Regions from separate parts of the Chryseobacterium glaciei genome, predicted to be linked through region 2. Evidence: riboswitches for the same ligand, from Rfam matches in the RefSeq annotation. Region 2 holds a riboswitch; each other region holds the start of a gene.
What was found. Region 2 has a riboswitch for S-adenosylmethionine ahead of A0O34_RS10245 (TonB-dependent receptor plug domain-containing protein). Riboswitches for the same ligand answer to the same signal wherever they lie in the genome.
Positions count from the first base shown of each region.

Region 1: it holds a riboswitch for S-adenosylmethionine, as region 2 does, so the genes downstream of both, A0O34_RS22580 (alpha/beta fold hydrolase) here and A0O34_RS10245 (TonB-dependent receptor plug domain-containing protein) in region 2, are expected to answer to the same signal.
Region 3: it holds a riboswitch for S-adenosylmethionine, as region 2 does, so the genes downstream of both, A0O34_RS07585 (SusC/RagA family TonB-linked outer membrane protein) here and A0O34_RS10245 (TonB-dependent receptor plug domain-containing protein) in region 2, are expected to answer to the same signal.

Region 1 covers NZ_CP015199.1:1,453,785-1,459,892, reverse strand. The annotation lists gene A0O34_RS06465 (DUF7619 domain-containing protein) at 1-1,278, opposite strand, end outside; gene A0O34_RS06460 (MGH1-like glycoside hydrolase domain-containing protein) at 1,640-4,255, opposite strand; SAM riboswitch class I at 4,443-4,550, shown strand; gene A0O34_RS22580 (alpha/beta fold hydrolase) at 4,616-5,554, shown strand; gene A0O34_RS22575 (ACT domain-containing protein) at 5,558-6,108, shown strand, end outside.
Region 2 covers NZ_CP015199.1:2,280,204-2,286,311, reverse strand. The annotation lists gene A0O34_RS10250 (APC family permease) at 1-338, opposite strand, end outside; gene A0O34_RS10245 (TonB-dependent receptor plug domain-containing protein) at 410-2,851, opposite strand; SAM riboswitch class I at 2,948-3,054, opposite strand; gene A0O34_RS10240 (T9SS type A sorting domain-containing protein) at 3,194-3,601, opposite strand; gene A0O34_RS22605 (hypothetical protein) at 3,510-3,791, opposite strand; gene A0O34_RS10235 (T9SS type A sorting domain-containing protein) at 4,028-6,091, opposite strand.
Region 3 covers NZ_CP015199.1:1,699,170-1,705,277, reverse strand. The annotation lists gene A0O34_RS07600 (GYDIA family GHMP kinase) at 1-11, shown strand, start outside; gene pckA (phosphoenolpyruvate carboxykinase (ATP)) at 139-1,758, shown strand; gene A0O34_RS07590 (type II 3-dehydroquinate dehydratase) at 1,882-2,295, opposite strand; SAM riboswitch class I at 2,538-2,634, shown strand; gene A0O34_RS07585 (SusC/RagA family TonB-linked outer membrane protein) at 2,718-5,627, shown strand; gene A0O34_RS07580 (RagB/SusD family nutrient uptake outer membrane protein) at 5,646-6,108, shown strand, end outside.

The DNA.
Region 1 (6,108 bases), 830 kb from region 2:
GTTTGCAAGACCTAGAAGCTCATTCCATACTCCGTTTTTTGCAAATACATTGATGATATTATTATCATTTGCATTTACAACATCGGCCTTTGTCTTCGTGATGTCTAGCAATGTTAATAGATTATTACTACAGTCTATTGATTGCGCTGATGCGGGACTTACCAAAAGATCATCGTCTATTTTTGGTAATACTGGGCTTACAAATGTTGTAAGTTGATTATTGCTTAGATTTAAATTATTTATTTGACAAGTATCACTAATATTTACCGTAGAAATTTGGTTATTACTACAGTTAAATTCAACAGCTATAATTTTATTAATATTTAATGAAGTTAAATTATTGTAGCTACAGTCAAATTTTTGAAGAACAAAATTATCATGAGTTGTAATTGAAGTTATTTGATTATGGCTGCAATCTAAATAAACAGTTAATGGTAAAGTTAGTAAATACAGCATTATATTAGGAATTCTTACAAGAGTTAGTTGGGTTGTATCTAGATTTGTAAGGTTGTTGTAGCTGCAGTTTAAAAAATTTGTGGATAAATTTGTAATGTTTAGATCTGAGATATTATTATGACTACAGTTTACACCTCCTCGAGGAAATATAAAATATCCTCCACCATACTGATATTCAATTTCAGATGTAATGTTAAGGTTTTGTAGGTCTAATGAAGTTAGCTGATTGTAACTACAATCTAATGAACGAAGATTTGTACATCCATTTAAGAGTAAAGCAGATAAATTTGAATTATTCGCTTTTAATTCAATAATATTAGTATTGTTTTTTAAATTCAAATATGCTAATTTACTTTTATAGCTTACGTCAAGAGCGCTTAGCATGGTTGATTGTAAATTCAAATATCCAATATTATCTGCCACAGAAAGACCTCCGTTTCCTGAAAAATAATTAAGAGGATTATAAGAGGCATTGATCCATTTTAAGTTCGAATTGTTACTTACCCATAGTTTGCCAAGATTGTTATGGTTACAGTCTAAAGTTTCAATATTGATGAAACCATTTATCCCGTCTAATGAAGCTATACTCGAATTATTTACATCTAAAACCATAACTTGGTTCGCCTCACTCTGCTGTATTTGTCCATCACCGTTAGCGTCAATTTTAAAATAATTTCCACTTAAATCCTTAGCAACAGTATTACTTGCCGAAGAAGATAGAAGCCTTGCTTTAAAATTTACATCAGGAATGCTGACATTTTGAGCTTTTAATCCCAACATGAACATTGAGAAAGAAAGCAAAAGAAATAATTTTGTTTTCATTATGTAATTGTATTGTGTGTTTTAATTTTAGCTGATTTTTACTCTTTTGATATAAAATAATAATGCTTGATAAAAAATATTATCAAGAAGATATTAGCGGATCTATTGAGTAATTAATTGCTTTAAATGTAATTTTCTTGTGTTAAAAAGTAAATCAAGTTTAAAAAGCAAGATAGAACCAGAGTTGTTCTGTTTCAGTTTTCCCAATAAGAATATTAGGAAAGCAAAAGGGAATTTTGTTTTCATTTGTGTTTTTGTGATGCAAATATAAATAAATTATTGATATCTCGCGACTGTATGATTTAGATATAAATCTATAGATTCAATCCATAAAAAAAGCCCCTTAAAAAGAGGCTTAGAATTATATTGTCATTCTAGGTTTCATCAATTTTGCAACGGTGGCCGTCCATCCTGTTTGATGCGATGCACCGACTCCACGACCATTATCTCCATGGAAATATTCAAAGAAAGTAATGTAATCTTTAAAGTTGATGTCGTAATTAAACTTAGCATTTCCGCCGTTAAAAGCTCGTTCTCCGTTTTCATCTTTTAGGAAAATAGAACACAATCTTCCGCTGATATTTTGAGCAACTTCATCAAGATTTCTTTTGTCTCCACTTCCGGTTGGTAATTCAACTTTTAAGCTATTTCCATAATAAAAATGAAAACGCTGTAAACTTTCAACAATCAAAAAGTTGATAGGAAACCAAATCGGACCTCTCCAGTTACTGTTTCCTCCAAACATTCTGCTGTCGCTTTCTGCGGGAGTATAATACACCATATTTTCTCTTCCATGAACTGAAAATACAAAAGGATTTTCTTCATATACTTTAGACATCGCTCGGATTCCGTAAGAACTTAAAAACTCCTTTTCATCAAGCATTCTTGTCAATACTTTTGAGAGTCTGTTTTTACGCAGAATACTCATCAAATGCTTTCTTCCGTGTCCTTCCTCTTCCCAATGGGAAACTAATTTGGTTAGTTCAGGTTTATTTTTTAAAATCCATTCCATTCTTGTGGTGAAATTGGGCATTTTATCCAATAAATGATGATCAATAACCTCTACCGCAAATAATGGAATTAATCCAACAATACTTCTCAGACGTAAAGAAACACTTTCGCCGTTTCCTAATTGTAAAACATCATAGAAAAATCCGTCTTCTTCGTTCCACAATCCTTCTTTGCCGTCTCCCATATTTTCCATGGCTTCAGCGATGTAAAGATAATGTTCAAAGAATTTGATGGCCATATCTTCATAAACTTGATAATATTGAGCCAATTCCATCGCCATTCTCATCATGTTCAGAGCATACATTGCCATCCAACTTGTTCCGTCGGCTTGTTCGAGGTGTTGACCGTCTTTCAACTCCATATTTCGATCAAAAGCACCGATGTTATCAAGTCCTAAGAATCCTCCACCGAAAATATTATTCCCGCTTTTATCTTTTCTATTCACCCACCAGGTGAAATTAAGAAGCAGTTTTTGAAAAACTTTTTCTAAAAATAAAAGATCAGGTTTTCCATTTGTTTTCTCATCGATTTTAAAAACCCTGAAACACGACCATGCATGAACAGGCGGATTTACATCACTCAAATTCCATTCATATGCAGGAAGTTGCCCGTTTGGGTGCATATACCATTCTTTGGTTAATAAAAGAAGTTGGTTTTTGGCAAATTCAGCATCAATTATAGCAAAAGGAACACAGTGAAAAGCCAGATCCCAAGTTGCATACCAAGGATATTCCCACTTATCGGGCATGGAAATAATGTCTTTGTTGTGCATGTGATTCCACTCCGTGTTTCTTACATAATTGTTGAAATCTCTCGGAGCTTCAAAATTGGGATCACCTTTTAACCATTTTCCAACATTGTAATGATAAAACTGTTTGTTCCAAAGTAACCCTGCGAAGGCTTGTCTCTGCACATTTTTTTCATCTTCACTGTTTACATCATGTTGAATTTCATGATAATATTCATCAGCTTCTGAAATTCTTGCATTAAAAATTTCATCAAAATGATTAAATGGTTCATCAGTTTCATTCGGAGAAAGTCGGAAATCAAAAATTTTTGATTCTCCTGCTCCAATCATTTCATCAATTAAAAAAGAAGCTTTTGTTCCTCTTTTTTCTGGATTTACAGTATTACTTCCATAAATGATATGATCATTAATTCCGTCTTTAAAATAGGTATTTCCGGAATAAAGTGTTCCGTATAATTTGGGAGAATTTGTTTCATTTTCACAAAAAACGCTATTTGAATTATTCTTTCTCGAATAGAATTTTTTAATCGAAATACTGTCGTGGTTAATATCGATACAGCTTTCCGAGGAAGCATTCAATTGACCTTTGTAGATATTGTAACCCCATTTCCAGTTATTTCTGAACCAAACAGTCGGAGCAACCAATATCGGAGCCTCTTTTTGGCTTCTGTTGGCTACTGTTACCCTTACTAAAATATCATTGTGGTCAGCTTTACAGTATTCAATGAAAATATCGAAATACTCGTCATTATCAAAAATTCCAGTATCAAAAAGCTCGTATTCCGGTTCTTTTTTGCTTCGTCTTCCATTCTCGGCAATAATTTGGTTGTAAGGAAATTCGTTAATTGGATATTTGTACACCATCTTCATATAGCTATGAGTAGGCGTGTTATCTAAGTAATAAAAGAGTTCTTTGATGTCTTCGCCATGATTTCCCTGATGATTGCTCAACCCGAAAAATCGCTCTTTTACCATTTTATCTTTTTTGTTCCAGAAAGAAAGGGCAAAACATAAAAGCTGCTTCGGATCAGAGATTCCGGCGATGCCTTCTTCGGCCCATCTGTAAGCATAACTTTCGGCTTTATCATGACTTGTAGATCCCCACGCGTTACCGTCCGGACTGTAGTCTTCACGCACATTTCCCCATTGTCGGTTGCTTACATAAGGCCCCCAGTTTTTCCAGTCTTTATCTTGTAGTCTTTGTTTTTCAACACTCATATTTCATCACTTTTCATTACGAAGGTAAGTTTTTTGAAAAATAATTCCAACATTTTGAATCTGAATAAAACGTAACATATCCCTGAAGCTCTTTTGCTTAAAGGCTTTTCGAGATTAAATTAAATTTTTATAAATTTTTAAAATAAATGTTTTATCTTTGCAGCATTCGATCATTCACATATTGAAAATGTTATCAAGAAAGGTTGAGGGATAGACCCTATGAAACCTTAGCAACCCTTCGTGCAAGCGAAGAAGGTGCTACGTTCTACCAAATATAATTTTGGACAGATAACTTACTGAAGTTCTTTCAGCCATTTCTAGTGGCATTTTCAAATTGTATTATCAAAAAGTATAATAGAATTGAAAACAGAACTAAACTATATTAATCTTTCGTATCAGACAAATTCCAAAAAGGAATATAATATCCCGTTGAGCTACCAGCTTTTCGGGAAAGACCTGTTTTCAGCACCTATCATTTTAGTTAATCATGCCTTAACCGGAAATTCAGATGTTTCCGGAGAAAAAGGGTGGTGGAAAAAGCTGATTGGTGAAAATCAGGTTATTGATACAAATAAATACACAGTTCTGTGTTTCAACATTCCCGGAAACGGCTATGATCATTTTTTAATTGATGAATATGAAGATTTCACGCCTTCAGATATTGCGAATATCTTTTTAAAAGGCCTTGAAAAGCTTAATATAAAAAACTTGTACGCCATTATTGGAGGTTCTCTTGGAGGTGGAATCGGCTGGGAAATGTTGGTGAAAAACCCACAGCTTGCCGAAATTTTCATTCCTATTGCCTGCGATTACAAAACTCATGATTGGCTTCATGCACAATGCTTGGTTCAGAAATTTTTATTAAATGGAAATGATAAACCACTGCAAAAAGCCAGAATTCATGCGATGTTGTGTTATAGAACACCTCAATCTTTAAACGATAGATTTCAAAACAAATACAATCAGGAAAAACACCTTTTAGAATCGGAAGATTGGCTTTTTTATCACGGAAATTCATTAAACGAAAGGTTTAGTTTAAAATCTTATAAGCTAATGAATCATTTATTAATGAACATTAACGCAGAAGAAACTCAACTGGAAAAAATCGAGGCGCGAATGCACATGATCTCCGTTGATACAGACTTATTCTTTCCTGCTTCTGAAATCCGAATGTGCTTTGAAAAGCTTAAAGAAAAAAAGGAAAATGTTTTCTATCACGAGATCAAATCAATTCATGGGCACGACGCCTTCTTAATGGAATACGAACAATTAAATAACATCATTAAAAATATTTTATAGACGATGAAAAATGCTAACGAAATAAAATTTTTAAAAAACAGATCAATCATCAAATTTGAAGGGGAAGATTTCTTAGGTGAAATCGGGATTGACGGAAGAATTTTTAAAGCGCTTACTTTAGCGAGAATAAGTGTTGGAGTAATTTCTCAACAGGCAATTGAAAACGGATTATCAATTTTGGTTCAGGAAGCTGATTCCGAAAAAGCGGTAAATTGTCTGATTGACGAATTTGAAGCAGAAAGAAAATCGGGAAAAGTTTCTCAGATTTACAGTATAAATAATGTTTCTGTAATAGGTTTTGTTGCAGAAGATTTAAATAAAGTGTTGGCTGAATTAGCTAGAAACAACGTTTTTCCATTGCTTTTAAATCAAGTAGGAAGCGAAAAGCGTATCAATATTGTGGTAACTTCTTCACAAGACGAAAAAGCAAAAAATATCATCGAATCTGAAACGTCTAAAAAACCAAAAACGGTTCATTTAGCAATTATCGGACACGGAAACGTTGGAAAGACTTTGATAGAACAGGTTTTACAGTCATCGGAAGAAATCAGAAG
Region 2 (6,108 bases):
TATTGTGACATGGCCAAAGCCGCCAAAGCTACAGGTGAAGAAAATCCGATAATCAAAGAAATCCAACTCACCAAATAGCCCAAAAGCGGATGATAGGTTTCTTTAAGATAAATAAAATCGCCTCCATTTCCTTTAAAATGAGAACCCAATTCGGCATAACAGAATGCTCCAAATAGAGCCAAAACACCGCCAATCATCCAAAGCAGAAAAATGCTGTACGTATTAGTAACATCTACCAACTGAAAACCTAAGGTCGTAAAAATCCCCGTCCCGATCATATTGGATACAACGATGGCGACTGCTGTTTTCCAGCCTATTTGATGTGAAGTTGTGCTCATTTTATATAGACTTTAAGAACATAGAGTAAAGAAAAAAGACATGAAATACTGGCCATATATTTTTCATTCAATTAAAAAGTAAAATTAACTCTTCCGAAGAAATAACTTCCCAACGTTCCCATCTGAACCGGCGCGTATTTGAAAACTCCGTAATAAGAATTCTCGTAAATTTGCAGATCAGGGAAAACATCCAATAAATTATTGGCTCCAATCGTAAGGTTTACATTTTTAGTAATATCATAACCAATACTTACATCCGTAACAATTTTAGGAGCAAATTCCTGAACACCACCGAAAGGATAACCGTCTCTGATGACCTTACCAAAATACGTATTTCGCACTAAGAAATTGAATTTACCAATCCCGTAATTCAAACCTAATGTTGCTTTTGCTTTGGGAGAAAGAGTTTCAATAATATTAATTTGATCCGGCCCGAAAAATTCGTTTTGAGGTGTTCCTAAATTTTGAGGAAAATGGAAATCTGTGATTTTAGTTTCGGTGTAATTTCCAGCTAAATTGATGTTTAAATTCCCACCTGCTAATTTCCAGTCGTAGGAAACAACCAAATCAACCCCTTTCGTTTCCGTATCAATCGCATTGGCGAAGAATCTACCGCTTTCTGCAATATTATTTTCGCCGACCAATTCAGGATCTGATAATCTTTCGTCTGTGATGTTGCTGGTGATAACAATTCTGTCTTTTACTCCGATCCAATACCCGTCCAACGTGATGAAAAGTCCTTTGGCTGGTTTTAAAGTAAATCCAAGACTTGCGTTGACAGAAGTTTCCTGCTTTAATTTATCAAAACCAAGAACCTCAGCCGCTTTACTGTCTGTTGTGAATATTCCTTTTCTTACAATTCCGATTCCGGAAGTGGAAATATCAGCATACGAGTTATTAAAATATTGCTGTTGCAAAGAAGGTGCTCTGAAACCTGTCCCCACCGCTCCGCGAATCGCGTAATTTTTTATGAATTCATATCTCACCGCCAATTTTCCATTCAAAGTATTCCCGAAGTCGGAATAATTTTCAAATCTTGCAGCCGCATCGATATTTAATTTTTTATCTAAATCATAAGAAACATCTGCATAAACCGCAGTAGAATGTCTTGATTTTTTCAATGCATTATCTGGCGAAAATCCCATAAAAGACTGTGAGCCACCATTTCCAACAACTGTAGATCCGGGCGTTGCAATATTTCCATTGATATCATATCTCGCATAAGATGCTTCATCTCCGGCCTTGATTTGATATTGCTCAAATCTGAATTCTCCCCCGAAAGCAACATTGAAATTATTTAAGTTTTTAGAAACATCAAGATTAACGGTATTTTGAAGAAAACTGTGCGCTCCCGCATAAAAACTTGTCGGAGATTTCGCACCTAAAGAAGCATTATTAGTGTTATTAACATTATAATTGAATGTATTGCTCCCGAAAGTATTGCTTAGATCAAAAAACCAGTTGTTTACATTGTATTTCGTTCCGACAGCGTAAGAAAGATCGTACACCTGTGATTTTAAATTAGCCTGAAAACCGTTTGGATAAATTGAAGAAACAATATTCGAAGTTTCGCTAGGAAGTCTTCTAAAGCCAAAACCTTGCCCCTCTTTTAAACTAAACCCTCCAAAAGTATAGAGCTTAAAATTATCATTAAATGGATATTCTGCATTGAAAAATAACTGAGCTTGTTTTATTTGAGCATCACCAATTTGAAAGTTGAAATCATCGCGGGTTAAGCCTCTTTGACTAATCATCGCATCATCTGCCTGTTCTGCAATAGCAGGATTTGGAGCGAATTCATATGCAAAGTTATCTCCAAAAATATCTAATTTATGATTCTGCGTTCTAGTCGTTTTTCCTCTTTGACTTAATTGTAATGATAAGTTGATGTAACTTTTATCTTTTCCTAAAGAAGTTCCGTAATTGACTGCTCCCTGATAGGTTTCGCCGTCATTTCTTCCTGATAATCCGTAATTTAAACTTGCCGAAGCACCGATGTCTTTTTTAAGAATGATATTAATAACGCCTGCAATGGCATCAGAACCATATTGTGCTGCTGCTCCGTCTCTTAAAACCTCAATTCTGTCGATCGCAATTACTGGAATTGTGCTTAAATCTGTACCAACAGAGCCGTTTCCGACTGTATTTTGATAATTAACTAATGATGTTGTATGTCTTCTTTTTCCATTCACTAAAACCAAAACCTGATCGGGTCCCATTCCTCTTAAGGTCATCGGATCAATATGCTCTGTTCCATCAGAAGCAGACTGTCTCACCGCATTAAAAGAGGGAATTACATAGTTTAAAAGATCCTGAACCGTTGTTTGAGGGGCAGATTTTTGTATTTTTTCAATATTGATAACATCTACCGGAACAGGTGTTTCCAGTTTTGTTCTTTTAGCGTTTCGGTTTCCGACGATAATGACGTCTTCGATTTGTTTTTCTTTTTCAAGTTCCTGAGCCGATACGAAAACCGCTCCAAGCAATAATACAGATATGCTTAGTTTCTTCATCTTTTGTTTTTTGCAAAATTAATAATAAACCCTGACGGACAAAAATCCGCCAACAAAGATTGTCAAGAAATGGAATGAATATTTAGAATATTGCTTCACTTATCTACCCTCAATCGGGTTGGAATTAGCACCTTTACACGCTGGAATTGTGTCGGTTGCTAAGGTTTCACAGGGCCAAATCCCTCCACCTTTCTTGATAAATCTACTGCAAAGGTAGATTAATAATTTAAAACTGCAAAAATTTGTGAATGGTGAACTGTTAAAATGTGAATGGTGAATGTAAATTTTACAGCAAATAAAAAGAGAGATAATTTTCATTACCTCTCTTTGTTTAAAATATATTTATTTAATAATCATTTTCTGTATAGCAACTCCGGTTTTAGATTTTAAATGCACCAGATAGGTTCCGGTAGGATAATTAGCTTTTAATTCATAAGTTCCGGACTCATTTTTAAGCTTAATGGAATCCATTTTTTTACCACTCATGTCATAAATTATAATTTCACCGTTTTTAGCTTTATGATAAATTAATTTCGCCAAGCCGTTTTTAACAGGATTGTCTGCAATTTGAAGTGATAATTTATTTTCTGCGTTAGCATCAATTATAGATAAAGTTCCCGTATAATTTTCGAAAATTCTAAATTCTCCCGGTTGTAGATTAATGGGAGCTGTTGTAGAAGAAACTATTGATACTATTGTTATCCAGTAAATTTTTCCACTGTCCTGTGTACGGGAAGTAAGGCACAACATCTTTTTCAGAAGTATCATAATTGGCTATAACTACAACATTCTGAACAGTACTCGCCGTGTTATTGTACACGTAAATTCTTGTAATTAATCCATTCGGATCATTGAAAGGATTTGGTGTAATTGTATAACTTATCTGTCCAAAAATAAGGACTGTCATAAACAACAATACACTTGAATAAAATTTCTTCATAAAAGTTTGTTTTTTTCAACTAGTACGATATGAAAGTAAATTGTTTTTTGAGAAATTTTTGCTTTTAACTATAAAAATTCAAACTTTAGCTATTCGAAGCTCATCAATTTATAAAATAAAACCCGATGTGTATTTTTATCATACACAACGGGTTTCTGCAATTTAATAATGAACTAATATGTAAAACAAAAGGCCTCAAAAAAGCCTTTTGTTCATCAATCAAATATCTATGGACTTTAGTTTTTGCTGATTTTTTTAGAGAAAGTCTGTCCGTTCTTTAATTTCAATTCTACAATGTAAATTCCTTTTGGAAGTCCTTGCATATCGATCTGGTCATTAGAGAATCTTACATTAATTTTCTGCCCAACAATATTCATTACATTTACATTTTCAATCGCTGAATCTGCTTTAATGTAAAGAATTCCGTTGGTTGGGTTGGGATAAATTCCTAGTGTATTAAGTTTAATATCTGAAGTACTTAAACCTGTAAAATCTTTAACACACCTTACAGAAGCACCCTGACCTCTTGGAGCCCCAGAAGAAGCGTTTGCAATTGTAGTTCCTACGTAAAGATATTTTCCGCCAGTGTTTGCTACATCTGAACTCCAGAAATAACCTCTTTGTCCTACATAGGTAAATCCACCATCTGTACTGCCTCTATAACCACCTGCCGGCAATTTTAATTTACTGTTAAAAGCTGAAGTCGGATTGCTGATCGATGCTGCATTTATAGCCGATGTCCAATCTGCCTGAGAAGGCATTTTCCAACCCTGTCCGATTGCTTTACAAGGATCTGCTCCGATTGCTGGATTTACTGCTGAAGCGTTATTCGCTGTCCATTGGTCGCTTGAAGCGTTTCCACCCCACCATGAGCTTGCACTAGAACCAATAATAAATGAATTAACACCTGCCAATGCACTTGGATTATTCGTTGAAGGAGCATTAATAATTGATGAATTTCTTGCCTGATGGCCGTCATCCCATCTTCCCCATTGGAAAAGGTCTCCATAAGAATCTGCATCTGCCTGAGCAGTTGCCACCTGGGCGCTTCCTAAGTTTTGCTGAAGCCAAATTTTTCCGTCTGATCCTCTTACTGTTGTATATGTAACAGGCTGTCCTTTATAGGTAAAAGTAACACAACCCAAGTCACCAATATTAGTTCCCGGATCTGTATTATTACAAAGCTGAGAAGCATTTCCTAAAGAAATTCTTTTTACTTTTAAACCTCCGTCTGTATAAGCTAAAACAAGATAATTATTCACTTTATCAATAGCCAGATCATTGTAAGTTGCCTGTCCGTCAGAAAGGAAATTCCCTCCTAAAGTTCCCCATATTTGAGTAGCGTTATCTAATTTGTAAACTGTATTTCTCAGTAAATCATCATTTTCCCAACGGCTTGCTACCACGTAAGGCTCGCCAGCAGAAGTTACTGCAATGGCAACATGCTGAACACCTCCTGAAGAAAAATAGGCATTTCCTAACTGCACCCAAGAAGTTCCGTCAAATTTCTTAACATTTACCTTTCTTGAGTTTGCAGAGTTTGAAACATAAGCAACATATAGATTATTATTAGCATCAATTGCTATATCCGATGTATAACTTTCTCCTGAAGATGAAGCATCAACAATACTTCCGCCCGTCAATACCCAATTGTCAGAAGTGGTTGCAGTCGTTGTATTTTCGTATACTCTTACTCCACTTGCTACGTTGCAAGTATACACTTTGTTATTAGTTCCGATCACCATTTCTGCAAATGAAGCTCCACTAGAGAAACCTGTATTTCCTACCTGCTCCCAAGCTCCGTTCACATAACGCTGAACCGTTCCTGAATTATTAGTACCAAAAGTGAATAATACATTCGACGGGGATACCGCAGAAGCATGATAATTAACCGTACTCGTTGTTGCACTTAGCAATTGAGACCAAGCGGTTCCGTTAAACTGACGAACTTCTAATCCCGTTCCTTGATTTGTATAATAGATATTACCTGAACCATCAACAGATAAAGAGTTGTACAATGCTATTCCTGATGTAATTCCGGCACTTCCTCCGGCATAAGACCAAGAAGTTCCGTTAAATTTCTGAACAGAACCTTTTGTTACAGATGCATCATAATAAGAAATAAAATAATTTCCCGAATTGTCTACCACCAAATTATTGTGGCTCGTTCCTGCTGCTGATATCGGTTGCACCGATCCAACATTCTCCCATTGCTGTGCGTATGAGTAACTTCCTGCGATAGTAAGCAACCCTAATCCCACCCCAATTTTTTTCATCGCAAAATATAAATTTCCGAACATAATGAATATTATTTTTA
Region 3 (6,108 bases), 580 kb from region 2:
TTAATTTATAATCAGCATTTTACAAAGTCCTATTTTTATTTGCCAATCTGACTTATATCATTATATTTAAACCACCTTTAACAATTAATTAATATTAATTTTGTTGAACCCAAAAAAGGAATAGAAAATATAAGTAAAATGAAACACGCTAAAATCATCCAAGATTTAGAAAAATTAGGGATTAAAGGAGACTATGAAATTCAATATAATCCTTCTTATGAAGAGTTGTATCAAGCAGAAATTTCTCCTGAAAATCAAGGCTTTGAGAAAGCTGAGCTTACGGAATCTGGTGCGGTATCAGTAAAAACAGGAATTTTCACAGGTCGTTCTCCTAAAGATAGATACATTGTACAGGATGATGTTACAAAAGACACGATTTTCTGGGATGGTAAAGTTAACTTACCGACTTCTCCGGAAATTTTCCAGTCTTGTAAGGAATTAGTGTTGAACCAACTTTCAACTTCTAAGAAAATTTATGTTGTAGATGCTTTCTGTGGAACGAATGCAGATACAAGACTTAAAGTAAGATTCATTGTAGAGGTTGCATGGCAGGCGCATTTCGTTACTAATATGTTCATCCGTCCTTCTCACTATGAGTTGGAAAACTTCGGAGAGCCTGATTTCACAGTAATCAACGGTTCTAAAACTACAAATCCGAACTGGGAAGCTCAAGGATTAAATTCTGAAAACTTCGTGATGTTCAACCTTACTGAAAAGCTTCAAATTATTGGAGGAACTTGGTACGGTGGAGAAATGAAAAAAGGAATGTTTGCCATGATGAACTATTACCTTCCATTGAAAGGAATGGCTTCTATGCACTGTTCTGCAAACGTAGGTGAAGAGGGAGATGTTGCTCTTTTCTTCGGACTTTCAGGAACAGGAAAAACTACTTTATCTGCAGATCCGAAAAGATATTTGATCGGTGATGACGAGCACGGTTGGGATAATAACGGCGTATTTAACTATGAAGGTGGTTGTTATGCAAAAGTAATCGACCTTTCTGAAGAAAAAGAACCGGATATTTTCAGAGCCATCAAAAGAGATGCACTTCTTGAAAATGTTGTGGTAAACACCGGAGTATCTGATTATACTGACGGATCAATCACTGAAAACACAAGAGTTTCTTATCCGATTTATCATATTAATAAAATTGTTTTGCCTTCAAAAGCAGGACATGCAAGCAAGATTGTTTACCTTTCTGCTGATGCGTTCGGAGTATTACCTCCGGTTTCTGTTTTGGATGAAAACCAAGCTCAATACCACTTCCTTTGCGGTTATACTTCAAAATTAGCCGGAACTGAAAGAGGAATTACTGAACCGGAACCATCTTTCTCTCCAGCATTTGGTGAAGCGTTCTTAACATTACACCCAACAATGTATTCTAAAACATTGATCGGTAAAATGAAAGAACACGGAGCAAAAGCATACTTAGTTAATACGGGTTGGAACGGTACTGGAAAGAGAATCTCTTTAAAAGATACAAGAGCGATTATTGATGCAATCATTGATGGATCTATCGAAAATGCTCCTAAAACTAGAATTCCAATAATGAATTTGGAGATTCCTACTGAATTACCAAACGTTTCTGAAGGTATTTTAGATCCAAGAAATACATACAACGAAGTTACTGAGTGGGAAGAAAAAGCAAAAGATCTTGCTGCAAAATATATCAAAAACTTTGATCAGTATTGTAATACAGAAGAAGGGAAAAAGCTTATCGCTTCCGGACCTCAATTACAACAACAGACAATAAACTAAAAATAGAAATCCTCATCAAACGATGAGGATTTTTTATATAATAACCACAGATTTTCTCAGATCAACAAAGATGTTTGCATTATAGAATCTGTGTAAATTTGTAAAAATCTGTGGTCAATAAAATTATTTAAGGTTCAAGCTCAAAACTGCCAATCTATATCCATCCATCCCAAAACCGGACAAAACTGCATCAGTATTGGCGGCCGTTACAGACTTCTGACGAAATTCTTCTCTTTTGTAAATATTACTAATGTGAACTTCCACTTTTTGCTTCTGAATATTCTTTAAACAATCAGCAATTGCATAAGAATAATGCGTAAAAGCTCCCGGATTAATCACCAACGCATCAAAATCATCTTCCTGAAGACGGTTTATAATTTCTCCTTCAATATTTGATTGATAATATTTCAGTTCATGAGAAGGAAATTCAGATTGTAAATTTTCCAAATAATCTTCCATAGAAACTGTTCCGTAAATTTCTGGTTCTCTTGTGCCTAACAAATTCAAATTAGGACCATTGACAATTAAAATTTTCATTCTATAAAATTAAAAACTTTTTTCAATTAAGACTTAAATTTTTAATTTTAAGTGAAAATACTCTTTTGCATTATTTTTAATGATATTTCTCATATTTAAAAATTTAACATTTTTTATAACTGTCTATTTTAGTGTTTTTTAGGCTTAAATTAACTTAATTTTCATAAAATTATAATTAAAAATTTTAAAGTCTACTTGTTTTGTAGACTATTTGTTTTTAGCTTTGCATTCATATTTCGATCGGCTTATAAAGAAAGATGGAGGGAACTGACCCTATGAAATCTTAACAACCTGCTCTTGGCAAGGTGTTACATTCAGCCTTTAAAGGAACAATAAGCATTTGGTTAATCGTATTTATCGATGCCCTTTGCTGACTTTTCTGCAAAGGGTAAATTTTTAATATTTGATAAATAAAATTGATTATGATTAGCAAAGGTTTAATTAATTCTAAAATTTGGATTCCACCTGTTGCTGTATTTTTCTTAGGAATTATCAGTGTACACGGTCAGGAAATAAAAAAAGATACACTTCGCGAGAAAGAAATAGATGAAGTGGTAGTTGTAGCTTACGGAAAAGCTAAAAAAACAAGTTATACAGGTTCGGTAGCAACAATTTCAAGTGAAAAGATTAATAACAGGCCTGTTACCAACATTACAAAAGCTTTGGAAGGACAAGTTCCTGGACTTCAGGCAGTAAGTTCTTCAGGACAGCCAGGTTCAACAGCTTCGATCAGAATTCGTGGAATTGGTTCGGTAAGTGCTTCAAGCAATCCGTTGTTTGTAGTTGACGGAATTCCTTTTGACGGAAATATCAATTCCATCAGTCCAAATGATATTGAGTCGATCAGTGTTTTGAAAGATGCAACGGCTAGTTCATTATACGGTTCAAGAGGAGCGAATGGAATTATCATTATCACGACAAAATCAGGTAAAAAAGGAGAGGCTCGAGTGAACTTTAATATCAGTCAGGGTTTTTCAAGCAGAGCAGTAAAAGATTATGAGCAGGTAAGCACCGATCAATATTACGAATTGTATTGGGAAGCATTGAGAAATGGTTATAAATCAAGTCAAGTCTCTTCTCAACAGGCTGCGCAGATGGCAACTGATAATTTGGTGAATGCTTTGGGAATTAATCCTTATGGAGCAGGTTACCCAAGCCCTGTAGGAACAGACGGGAAACTTTTAACAGGTGCAACCGCTTTATGGAATGACAACTGGAAAGATATTTTGCAAAGAACGGCTTCAAGAAATCAGGTTGACTTAGATTTCAGTGGAGGAAATGAAAAGAGTAATTATTTTTTCTCGTTGGGATATTTGGATGATAAAGGAATTGCGATAGAATCTGGGTTTAAAAAGTACAGCGCAAGATTAAAGATCAATTCTGAAGTAAAAAAATGGTTGAATGTCGGAGCGAATTTAGCCTACACGAACAGTCTTCAGGAAGCACCGCCTTCATCAGATTCAAGAACGGATAATGTGATCAATGCAGCGAGAGTGATCCCGTCTTTTTATCCTTATTATGAAAGAAATGCAGACGGAAGTTATAAATTGGATTCAAACGGAAATTACATTTATGATTTCGGGAAATACAGACCAACAAGTGCTTTGCAGAATGAAAATCCAGCCGCAACGTTGCCTTTAGATAAAAATGAAAACCGCGAAGACAACTTTTCGGGAAAAGGTTTTGCAGAATTTACTTTCTTGCCGGAACTGAAATTCAGAACAAGCTTTTCTGTTGATTTAGTGAATTATAATGGTCATTATTATACCAATCCATTATTAGGAGAAGGTGCAGAAATAGGAGGTTCGGTAACGAAAACCAATTCGAGAACGCTTTCTTACACGACAAGTAATATTTTAACTTATGATAAAAAATTCGGACAGCATCACATTAATATTTTGGGTGGACAGGAGTTTTATCATTATGAATATCAGACGATTTCAGGAAGCAGAAGTCAATTTTCACTTCCTTATTATTACGAACCGGACGCAGCAGCTTTGTTAGGAGGTTTCAGTGGAAGCAGTGATAAATTGGGATTATTGAGTTTCTTAGGAAAAGCAGAATATGATTATCAGAACAAATATTTCCTTTCCGGATCGGTAAGATCGGATGGATCTTCAAGATTCTCTCCTGAAAACAGATGGGGAACATTCTGGTCTGTCGGAGGTTCTTGGAAAGCATCCAATGAAACTTTTATTAAAGACTTAAATCTCTTCAACCAATTAACGCTTCGTGCAAGTTATGGTGGACAAGGAAATGACAAATTAAGTACGTATTATGCTTACCAAAGCTTGTATACTTTTTACAATAATTTAGGTGAAGGAGGAACTGTTGCAAGTAAATTGCCAACTCCCGATTTGAAATGGGAAACCAATCTTAACTTAAATGTTGGTTTGGAATTCGCAATTTTAAAAAACAGAATTAAAGGTAATGTAGAATATTTCCAACGCCAGAGTAAGGATCTTTTATTTGGAATGCCTTTGGCGCCGTCGCTTGGTTTTACGGATTATCAGGCGAATATTGGAGAGTTGAAAAACACTGGTTTTGAATTTTCATTATTCACAACACCCATTAAAACAAGCGATTTTGAATGGAATGTTGATCTTAATTTAAGCACCTTAAAAAATGAAATCACAAAACTTCCAAAAGGTTCAATCGTAAGTGGAACAAAACTGTTACAGGTTGGAGGATCAATCTACGATTTCTTCATTCCGGAATGGGTTGGGGTAGATCCTAACAACGGAAATCCACTTTGGAAAACGATTACAACCGATGTCAATGGAAATACCGTGGAAGGAACAACTTCCGAATATGCAAAAGCTACAAAAACATTGCAGGGATCATCACTTCCGAAAGTTATGGGAGGTTTGACGACAAGTTTGGCTTATAAAAACTTCGATTTCTCAACATTGGTGACTTTCAATATCGGAGGAAAAATTTTAGATACAGATTACACGATGTTAATGCATAACGGAAGTTCAGGAGGACGAGCTTGGAGCGCAGAAATGTTGAACAGATGGACACCCGAAAATACAAACACAGACGTTCCAATTTTAAGTACAACAACCAATAACTGGACTTCAACTTCATCAAGATTCTTATACTCAGGAACGTACGCGAGGATTAAAAATGTGAGTTTGGGTTACACGCTTCCATCAGATTATTTTGGAAAATTAGGGTTGAAAAAATTCAGAGTGTATGTTCAGGCAGAAAACCTTTTAACTTTCTACAAGCATAAAGGAATGGATCCGGAACAGACGCTAGATGGAACAACCTATTACAGATATCCTGCAATGAGAACGATAACTTTCGGTTTACAGGCAACTCTTTAAACATTTAAAATTAAAACAATGAAAAATTTAAAATATCTATCTTTTGCTTTAATCACTTTATTTTCATTCATAAGCTGTGAAAATGATCTGGAAACCGCTCCAACCAATCAAGCTGATGAAGCGGAGGTTTTCAAAACGGCAGAAAGTGCAGAAACGGTAATTAACGGAACTTGGGCGAAATTCAATGATGACGGACCAACGTACGCCAATATCGGTTATTCAACGGTGCTGAGAACAAGTGATGCAATGGGAAGCGATGTTGCGGTTTTGACCAACAAATACGGTTTTCCCGGAGCTTACGCTTTTACTGATTTGGTGAATAATACAGGAAGTAGACCTCTTTACATCTGGAATTCTTTATATTCTGTGATCAATAATATGAATAATGTGATCGCCAAAATTGATGCTGCAGAAGGAAGTCAGGAAAAGAAAAATCAGGTGAAAGGTCAGGCAAAAGCGTTGAGAGCATTTTGTTATTTTA